DNA from 3 places in the Komagataeibacter europaeus genome. Region 3 is predicted to be linked to each of the others. Evidence: riboswitches for the same ligand, from Rfam matches in the RefSeq annotation. Region 3 holds a riboswitch; each other region holds the start of a gene.
The links. A riboswitch is a leader RNA that binds a small molecule or an ion and turns the genes downstream of it on or off. The one in region 3 is predicted to bind cobalamin.

Region 1 (3,237 bases), 1.4 Mb from region 3:
GTCGCGGACCGGGATGGAAACCTGCGGTGCGGCGACAGCGGCGCTGGACAGAACGGATGTATCTTGGCTCATACTGGTAACTCCATGGATCACGTGCGACCCGGAGCAGCATGCAGGGGACACACCATATCGGGCCGTCCTTCCCATAACCGGATCTGGGTCCATGTTTTCAAAATTGACACGGAAGGTCAATCATTCCCTTGCAGACCCCACGTCTCCCCCACACGCAGGGCAGCAGGGCATGAACCAGACCCTGACCTGTCTCGCGCTGCCTGCCCCCGACTGCGTGCGCCGTGGCGTTTTCCCGATGCATGGCGAAACATGCCCCCTGCCCGCCAGCCTTGCCCGGCATGTCGTGGATGCCGGGCAGGTCCTGTTCCCCCCCACCATGCCGGCCTTCGGCGCGCGCCACGCCATGCCCGAACCCGCCCTGCGCGCGCCCGGCATGGGAACATGGGCCGGACAGTCGTTGAAAGACCTGTCCCCCGCCGACCTTGCGCGCTGGATCGCCGATGCCGGTTTCGCCCCGCCGGGCGGGGAAAGCCGGACCGCACACCTGCACCGCGTGGCGCGCTGGCTTGAAACCCTGTCCCCCACGCCCGCACGGGTTACGGTGGTGGCCGACGCCACGGTTGTCCGGGCGATCATGGTCGCCGCCCTTGGCGGAACGGCCGCCATGCTGTCGCGACTGGATATCGCGCCCCTGACCCGTACATGCCTGACCCGTCATGCAGCATGGCGCGTGGCTGTCAGTGGCGCACCGCTGCCATGACCGCATGACATGCGCCCGCATGCCGGGTTTCTTTGACAGTGCGGGGATCGATCGTCTAAATCCGCCGCTGATGGTTCCCCCTTGTGGGGGAGAATAGGGAAGACGGTGCGCCATACCGGCAATTCCGTCGCTGCCCCCGCAACTGTAGGTGGCTGTCTCCCGGCCCGGTCCGCGTCCTGCGGGCCGACATGCGCCACTGGTTCCCATGATCGGGACCGGGAAGGCCGCCGGGATCGAGGGTGCTGACCCCAGCACCCTCCGCCACAAGCCAGGAGACCTGCCATCATGTCCGCCCGCAGGCGGACATAACAGGACCGAATTCGATCGCATGGCCGGCGGGGTGCCCGGCACGCGACAGGCGCCCGCCCTGCCCATGCGCAGCGCGCAAAGCCATTGACCGCGCACCCCGCCCACCGCTGCCCGCGCGCAGCAACGCCGCGAAAGGGCACGCACCGTCATGAGCACTCCCCCACTACCCGCACCCTCGGAAGCCGGTCCCGTTCACCTGCATGTCTGCGTGACCTGCCGCCGTGGCCTGCCCGCTTCCGACAACCCGCCCGGACGCCAGCTGTTTGATGCCATGCAGGCGCTGGCATCAGGCAACCCGCAGGTCGTGGTGCATGAAGTCAACTGCCTTGCCGCGTGCAATGACGGCTGCACCGCCGTTGTGGCCATGCCGGGCAAATGGGGCTGGCTGCTGGCCAGACTTGGCCCTGAAAAGGCAGCGGACCTCATGACCTATGTCGCCGCCTACGGCGCATCCCGCAGCGGCACCGTCATGCCATCCCGCCGCCCCGCCAGCCTGTCGGACATGGTGCGCGGCCGTTTCCCCGCATCCCTTTTTTCAGGAGCCTGATCGCCATGACCCCATCCGCCACGGCCCGCGCCAGGGTACCCGTCACTGTCATCACCGGCTTCCTGGGGGCGGGCAAGACCACGCTGCTGCGCCACGTGCTGGCCAATGCGAAAGGTCGGCGCATCGCCATCGTGGTCAATGAATTCGGCACGCTGGGCATTGATGGCGACACGCTGCGCGCCTGCGGCGTGGAAGGGTGCCGTGACGAGGATATCGTGGAACTGACCAATGGCTGCCTGTGCTGCACGGTGGCCGATGACTTCCTGCCCACGATGGAAGCCCTGCTGGACCGTGAGGCACCACCCGACCATATCGTGATCGAGACATCGGGGCTGGCGCTGCCCAAGCCGCTGCTCAAGGCATTTGGCTGGCCCACCATCCGCACCCGCATGACGGTGGACGGCGTGGTCACGGTCGTGGACGGTCCCGCCGTCGCCGCCGGCCGCTTTGCCGATGACCCCGACGAAGTCGCCCGCCAGCAGGCCGCCGACCCGTCGCTGGACCACGACAACCCACTGGCGGAAGTGTACGAGGACCAGTTGCTGTCCGCCGATCTGGTGGTGCTGAACAAGACCGACCTCATGACCCCGGCGCAGGCCGATGCGGTGGAAGCGTCCATCCGCGCCGAGATCCCGCGCGTGGTCAAGGTGGTGCGCGCGACCGACGGACAGGTGGACCCCGCCATCCTGCTGGGCCTTGACGCAGCGGCGGAAGACGACCTTGAAGCCCGCCCGTCCCACCACGACGCCGAAGGCGGCGAGCACGAGCATGATGATTTTGAAAGCTTCGTCGCCCCCATCCCTGAACAGGACAGTGTGGAGGGCTTCATCGCCCGCCTGAAAACACTGGCCGGACAGCACGACATCCTGCGCATGAAGGGCTACGCCACGGTACGCGGCAAGGCGATGCGCCTTGCGGTGCAGGGGGTCGGCAGCCGGTTCCGCCATCAGTTCGACCGCGCCCTGCCCCCTGACGCGCCGCGCACGGGTAGCCTTGTGGTCATTGGCCAGAAGGGCATGGACCAGTCCGCCATCACTGCCACGCTGGCGCAGGCCTAGCGGCGGGCGACTGAGGGAAACGGGCAGCCACCATGCACCTGCTTGCGCGTGAGGTCCGCACGCTGGAAGACGGCGAACAGGCGGAAGACCTAGGACATGCCCCGGCGGATATCGTGTTCCTGTCCTTTTCGGACAGTGACCTGCTGTGCCTGAACGCGGCCCACGCGGCGCAGGGCGCGCCGGCTGCGACCCTGCGCACGGCCACGCTGTCGCGCCTGCTGCATCCCATGTCCATCGACCTGTACGTGGCCGACACGATCATGGGGTCGCGCTGCGTGGTGGTCCGGCTGCTCGGCGGCGTGGAATACTGGCGCTATGGCGCGGAAGAACTGTCGCGTGCCTGCCAGCAGGCCGGGATCCCGCTGGCCTTCGTGGCGGGGGACGGGCGTGACGACCCGCGCCTTGCCGCGCTGTCCATCGTGCCGGAAGCCATGCGCACCCGCCTTGACGCGCTGCTGCGCACCGGCGGGACGGCCAACATGCAGGCAGCCCTGCGGCTTATGGCGCATCTGGCCGGACGTGGGCCGGATGACGGGGCTGTCCCCGTTCCC
Region 2 (3,237 bases), 1.7 Mb from region 3:
CGCCACTGGACCCGACACGGCTGAATGGCAGCGGCCTGCTGATCGCAAACCCGCCGTTCCGGTTTGAACAGACCGCGCGCGCCATCCTGACCACGTTGTGCCCGCATCTGGGGGATGATGGGACACAGGCGAACGTGGAATGGATTGTACCTGAATAACCAAAAACTTCTGATAAGCGGAAGGGCATGGCACAGGCAGGCTGCGTACCTGTATGGTTACGGACTGAAGTGGTAAAATGACCCTTGCGTGTTCATTTCCACTGTTCAGGATTTCATCAGTGCCGACGCCACAGCCCCATATTGCCGTCATTGGCAGCACCAATATCGATTTTGTCGTGCATGTCGCGCGTTTTGCACAGCCGGGTGAAACGCTGCATGTCCATTCCTCCACCACCGGGCTGGGGGGCAAGGGGGCCAATCAGGCGATTGCGGTGGCAAGGCTGGGGCAGGAGGTGGCGCTTGCGGGCTGGACGGGTCGTGACATGCTGGCAGACATGGCGCGCACCACGCTGGAACAGGCCAGGGTCAATACACGCTGGCTTATGGAAGACCCGGCGGCAGGCACCGGCCGGGCCTTCATCACCATCGACCATGCGGGCGAAAACCAGATCCTTGTCGATGGCGGGGCAAACATGCGCCACGGGGCGGAAGCCGCGTCCCGGCTCGCCCCTGCCCTGGATCAGGCCATACTGGTTATGATGCAGATGGAAATGCCCCCCGCACTGGTGCTGGAAATGGCCCGGCAGGCCCGTGCGCGCGCCATTCCCGTCATGCTGGACCCCGCACCGGTCCCGGCAGGCGGCCTGCCGGAAGACCTGTACGCGCTGACGGACATCCTGACCCCCAACGAACGCGAGACCCGTGACCTGACGGGTATCGAACCCACCGATGAAACAACCGCCCTGCAGGCGGCCCGCATCCTGCACGCACGCGGCGTACGCACGGCCATCATCAAGCTGGGGCATCGCGGCGTGGCGTATTCCGCACCGGATGGACAGGGGTTCGTCCCGCCCTTCCATGTCCGGGCTGTTGACACGGTGGCGGCGGGGGACTGTTTCAATGCAGGGCTGGCCTGCGCACTGGCGCGCGGGGCGGCGATTGGGGAAGCCGTGCGCTTCGCCGCCGCCTGTGGCGCGCTGGCCACCACCCGTCCCGGCGCCGCACAGGCCGCACCGGACGGGAAGGAAGTCGCAGCCCTGCTGGACCGGCAACCCCCGGCTGATCTTGCCTAATGGACTGTAAACGCTATAGTCCGGGTCACAAGTCAACGGTCCCGTGCAAACGGGTGAAAAAGGGAATGTCGTAAACCCCGGCTGGATGCCATATCCGGGGGTGCAGTCGGCAGCTGTACCCGCAACTGTAAACGCAGAGTACTTCATCTGGCGCCGCCACACGGCACCCACTGGCCCCGGCCGGGAAGGGAGATGGAATGCAGTGACCCGTAAGCCAGGAGACCTGCCGTTGTCCTTGACAATATCGCCGGGCGGGCCGACCGGAGATGGACACGAGACATGTACAAGACCACCTGACATCCCGTCCCCCGCGCCAGCAGTGGCCCGTTACGTTGGGCCGCTTTTTCCAGCCCCTCATGGCTGGCCCCATCCTGACGGGATGTTTTTTTGCATGAAATTCCTCTTCGCCCGCGCGGCACGCCATGGCCGCACGCGTGCCCTTCTCTTCTCCTGCGGCCTGATCGGCATTACAGAAGCCGGCGCCCATGCGCAGGCCCAGACACAGATCGCGCAAGACCGTGCCCGACTGGGCAATTCCACCCCGCTGATCCAGCAGATCGACCCCGCCACGGTGCGTGATTCGGAGCGCGCGCAGGCCGATACGGAAGAAAAGGCCGCGGTCGCGGCAGGGGGCGAGGACAGGCTGGACACCAGCGGCAACCTGCTGGGCAACATGTGGGGCGCGCGGCCGTGGCTTTACAAACACGGCATCACCTTCGACATACAGGAAGTCGATGAGGTCTGGGGCAACGGCACCGGCGGCACGCCCAGCACCAATGGCGACGGGCAGGGTTCGGGCACCGGCCCCGCCTATGACGGCGTCACCATGCCGACGCTGACCATCGATACCGAAAAGCTGTTCGGACTGAAAGGCGGCCTGTTCAACGTCAGCGCGCTGCAGACGCGCGGGCGCTCGATCTCGCAGGATCACCTGAACAACTTCAACCCCATAAGCGGGTTCGAGGCCGACCGCTCCACCCGCCTGTTCGAACTGTGGTACCAGCAGTCCTTCCTCAAGGGAAAGCTGGACGTGAAGATCGGCCAGCAGGACCTTGATACCGAATTCCTGGTCAGTGATTACGCGTCTTTGTACCTGAACGCCAATTTCGGCTGGCCCATGGCCCCTTCGGTCAACCTGTATGGTGGCGGACCGTCATGGCCGCTGTCCTCGCCCGCCATCCGCATCCGCTACCGCCCCAGCGAGAAATTCACCTTCATGTTCGCCGCCGCCGACGACAACCCGCCCGGCAACCGCTACAACTCCCTGCCCATCCAGCAGGCCACCGGGTCCGGCAGCGGCTTCAGTTCCGATCCCACCAGCCAGACCTATGACGGCGCCAACGGCACGAACTTCAACATGGGCAACGGCGCGCTGCTGATCACCGAACTGCAGTACGCGCTCAACCCGCAGCCGGCCGACATGTCCAACGTGACCAAAAATCCCGGCCTGCCGGGGGTGTACAAGCTGGGTGGATACTACGATACCGCGAAATTCGCCGACTACCGCTACAACCAGCGCGGCGGTTCACTGGGGGCGGCCACGCTGAACGCCAGCGCCACGCAGGCCGACCTGACCCCGCGATGGGACCGGGGCAACTGGATGGTCTATGGCATCATCGACCAGATGATCTGGCGGCCCTCGCTGACATCCCCCCGCTCGCTGGGTGCATTCGTGCGCGCCACGGGCAACGGGGGCGACCGCAACATGATCAGCTTCGCCATCGACGCGGGGCTGAACCTGAAGGCCCCGTTCAGGGGACGTGACAACGACACGATCGGGCTGGGCTGGGGCATCGGCCGCGCCAGTTCGGGGCAGCGCCAGTTCGACCGCGACAGCCATTCGCTGGTGCAGGGCAATGAAAACCACCTTGAACTGACCTATCAGGCGCAGGTCACGCCATGGCTGGTCATGCAGCCCGACTTCCAGTACGTCTGGCACCCCGCCGGCGGCGGTGCCGACCCGTCCTTCCCATACCGCCGCACCGGCGACGAGGCGATCTTCGGCC
Region 3 (3,237 bases):
GGGCATAGACGGAAACATAGCGGTTGATCCTGTAACTGGCAGCCACGTCGATGGTGAAATACCCATGCCCTTTTGCGCATGTGCTGCATGTCTCGCTACCGATGACCGGCAGGTCGCGCCAGCCGCTGGTGTACAGGATGTTGCCCGAAAATGTCAGGTCGCGGATGGGGGTCCATGTCGTGTTGAAATTGAATTTGTGCTGCGGACGCTGCTGCAGTTCGTCGTGGTTCGTTTCATCGCGCGCATGGGTCCAGGTGTAGCTGAGGTTGAATTCCAGGGTACGCAGCGCCTTCCAGTTCACGAAGGCTTCCACACCATACATTCGCGCCTTCGCCACATTGGCGTAGGAGTAGTTGTAGTCATATGACGAATCAATCGACAGCGAGGACTGGATCAGGTTCCTGACCCGGTTGTCATACCAAGTTGCGCCGAAATTCAGACGGTCATGCAGCAGTTTCTGCTCAACACCCGCGTCATAGCCGATCAGTTGCTCCGCCTTCAGGTTGGGATTGCCCTTTTCCGAATATCCGGCGCCCACCTGGCTTGCGAACAGCTGGTACAATGACGGTCCATGGAAGCCGGAACCGGCGCTGGCCTTGATGATGGTGCCGGTGCCCGGCACATGGATCGCGGGTGCCACGCGCCATGTCACATGGTTGCCGTAGCGTGAATTGGCGTCGTAACGGATATTGGCTGCGCCGTACAGAATATGGTTCCAGTTCCCCTGATACTGCCCGTAGCCCGCGGTCGTATCCATGCTGGCGGAGGTATCGTATCCGCTATCCCACATGCTGGACGCCGTATGGCTGGTATTGAACGTGTCGTGGAAATGCTCGGCCCCGATCAGCAACTGGCCATACTGCCTGAAATTGAACGTGCCGTGCCAGTCCACCTTCAGTCGGCTCGACCGGTAATAATCGGGATCGGGATTGACCGGGCTGCCGTAGCTTGTGCCCGTCTCCGTCCAGCGGTTGCGGTTGGTCATGTAGCCAAGGCCGAGCACCTGATCGAACAGGCCGTGGAAGGATACCAGATGCGCCGTCCCGCGCACGATAGCCTCGTTCCGGGTGGTCTGTTCCCGCACGCCTCTGTCACCGTACAGATTTTCGCTCTGCAGGTCATACACCGAATAGGAATGGTTGTTGTCCTGTATCAGCCGCGCCGTAAGCCCCAGGTCGAAACTGCGGGTGACGTCATAACCCAGCCGGGTGTTGACGCCACGGTTGTCATCGCGGTTGCCTTCATGCCTCTGCTGCTGGCTGGCGCCATAATATTGTTCGATATAGGACGGAATATTATGGAACCCGTCCATGCGGTAATGGGAAAATTCCACATTGTAATGAAACCGTCCCCGGCTGCCGCGCGCGCCGAATGTCTGGTTGAACGTGCCGTAGCCACCGCCTTCGATCCGGACAAACGGCCTGAAGCGACCCTGTCCGCGTGCGGTGGTGATGTCGATGACACCGGCCATGGCGTCCGCGCCGTACAGACCGCTCTGCGGGCCACGCAGGATCTCGATCCGGCCCATGCCGTCGGTCACGAACGCCCCGGCATCAAACAGGCCGCTGGTGGAACTGCCGTCATTGATGTCCATGCCATCAAGGCGGACCTTGACCTCGTTGGCGTTATTGCCCCGCATGAAAATGGACGACGTGCCACCTGGCCCGCCCGTCTGCACCACGTTCAGCCCCGGCTGGCGCGCAAGGATGTCCGTCAGGCTGCGCCGCTGCTGGGTCTGGATCTGCCGTTCGGTGATGATGGTCATGCTGGTGCCGATGTCATCGGCTGCCGTGGGCCTGCGGGCGGCGCTGACGCTGATCAGTTCGGGCAGGCCCGCATCGCCCGGTGGAACGGCAGCTTTCGGTTTCTGATCCCTGACCACATGCGCGCGGCCGGGCTGCTTTTGTGGCGCGCCCTGCCCGGCAGGGGCATCAGCGCGCGCCACCGCCGCCCCCATTGTCATCAATGTGGTGGAGGCAATCAGCAGATTACGGAAAAGGATCATCGGGTTCAGGTCTCGCGGTCACATCATCGTTGCCACGAGAGCGTGCCACCACACGGTTTCCGGTCCGTAGGGAAATCCGTGGCGCCACACCGTCAGGACACCCCGCCAGACAGTTCCCGGTCGCAACCACTATGACGGCAGGTCTCCTGGCTCACGGCGTGGCATCCTGCACGACCTTCCCGAAAAACCGCAGTTTCCAGTGGCCCGGACCATGACATCCGGCAATGCAAGGACATACCGCTTACAGTTGCGGGGACAGCCGGGGCATTGGATCGCAATCCGCACCCCGTTCCCTTTTCATCCCCCCGCAGGGGGAAACCGTCGGCACGGTTCTGATCGTGCGGGGCGGTCCTGTCAACCCGGGCTGCCTTACGCCCCATGCCCGCTGGCGGCCGTTACCGGGCGGCAGGCAGGGCCTGCTTCAGCAATGCCACGATCCGGGCACAGGCGGCTTCCCCCGCCCCCCTGGCAAAGGGGGAGCTGCGCGCTTCGTAGGTATGGCGGTCATAGCTGCGCGCATCGGGCATGTATTTGGCCCCGCCATCAACCATCGTGGCCACCATGGTATGCGCAAAGGGCGAATGCGCGCGGATCCGGACGCCAAGGCCCGCGGCCAGTTCCGGCTGCACGCCCACCAGCGCAAGGTCACCGATCCGGACCAGCACCACGGGCAGCGCAACCGGCGGCCCCGCATCATAGGAAAATGTCGTGACCGGCCCCGTGGCGCGGTCCGTGCGGGGCGAGAACGCCTGTGACGCCACCTGTATGCTTTCCCGCCGGATGTCGAGTGTCGGTGCATCGACGGCCCTGATCCGTTCCGCCACATCGACAATCTGCGTGCCAAGGCGCGCGCCCAGCAGGTCGACAATCGCGAACCCGGCTTCATGGATGTCAATCCGGGCCGCCCTGCCATCCGCATTGACGACGGGACGGCTGGCCTGAAGATAGGGGGCCTGATCGCCCGCCGCCCCCACCATGAACAGGGCGGTGGCGTCGGGGCCGTACCGTGCCTCGACATGCCGCATGGCCGCACCGGCGAGGTCGGCCGTCACAAGCCTGCCGCCCGTGCTGGTGACCGATCCGTCCATGACCGAGGACTGCACGGCAAAATTCGTCATGATCGCCAGCGGCCTGCCGTCCAGCCGGTCAATGCGCAGCACGCTTACGGTCGGGTCCGTATCCCCCGCGTCATCCGCGCCCAGCCACCAGCCATACGGGGTCCGCACGTCACG

Region 1: another riboswitch for cobalamin. It lies ahead of S101446_RS12320 (DUF1636 domain-containing protein); the one in region 3 lies ahead of S101446_RS02810 (TonB-dependent receptor plug domain-containing protein).
Region 2: another riboswitch for cobalamin. It lies ahead of S101446_RS10590 (carbohydrate porin); the one in region 3 lies ahead of S101446_RS02810 (TonB-dependent receptor plug domain-containing protein).

Annotation. Positions count from the first base shown of each region.
Region 1 is NZ_CP021467.1:2,662,764-2,666,000, reverse strand. It holds gene S101446_RS12330 (CbtB domain-containing protein) at 1-72, opposite strand, end outside; gene S101446_RS12325 (histidine phosphatase family protein) at 242-772, shown strand; cobalamin riboswitch at 827-1,071, shown strand; gene S101446_RS12320 (DUF1636 domain-containing protein) at 1,230-1,628, shown strand; gene cobW (cobalamin biosynthesis protein CobW) at 1,634-2,686, shown strand; gene cobN (cobaltochelatase subunit CobN) at 2,719-3,237, shown strand, end outside.
Region 2 is NZ_CP021467.1:2,298,765-2,302,001, forward strand. It holds gene S101446_RS10580 (23S rRNA (adenine(2030)-N(6))-methyltransferase RlmJ) at 1-158, shown strand, start outside; gene S101446_RS10585 (ribokinase) at 278-1,231, shown strand; cobalamin riboswitch at 1,252-1,476, shown strand; gene S101446_RS10590 (carbohydrate porin) at 1,623-3,237, shown strand, end outside.
Region 3 is NZ_CP021467.1:647,914-651,150, reverse strand. It holds gene S101446_RS02810 (TonB-dependent receptor plug domain-containing protein) at 1-2,005, opposite strand, end outside; cobalamin riboswitch at 2,125-2,343, opposite strand; gene S101446_RS02805 (neutral/alkaline non-lysosomal ceramidase N-terminal domain-containing protein) at 2,401-3,237, opposite strand, start outside.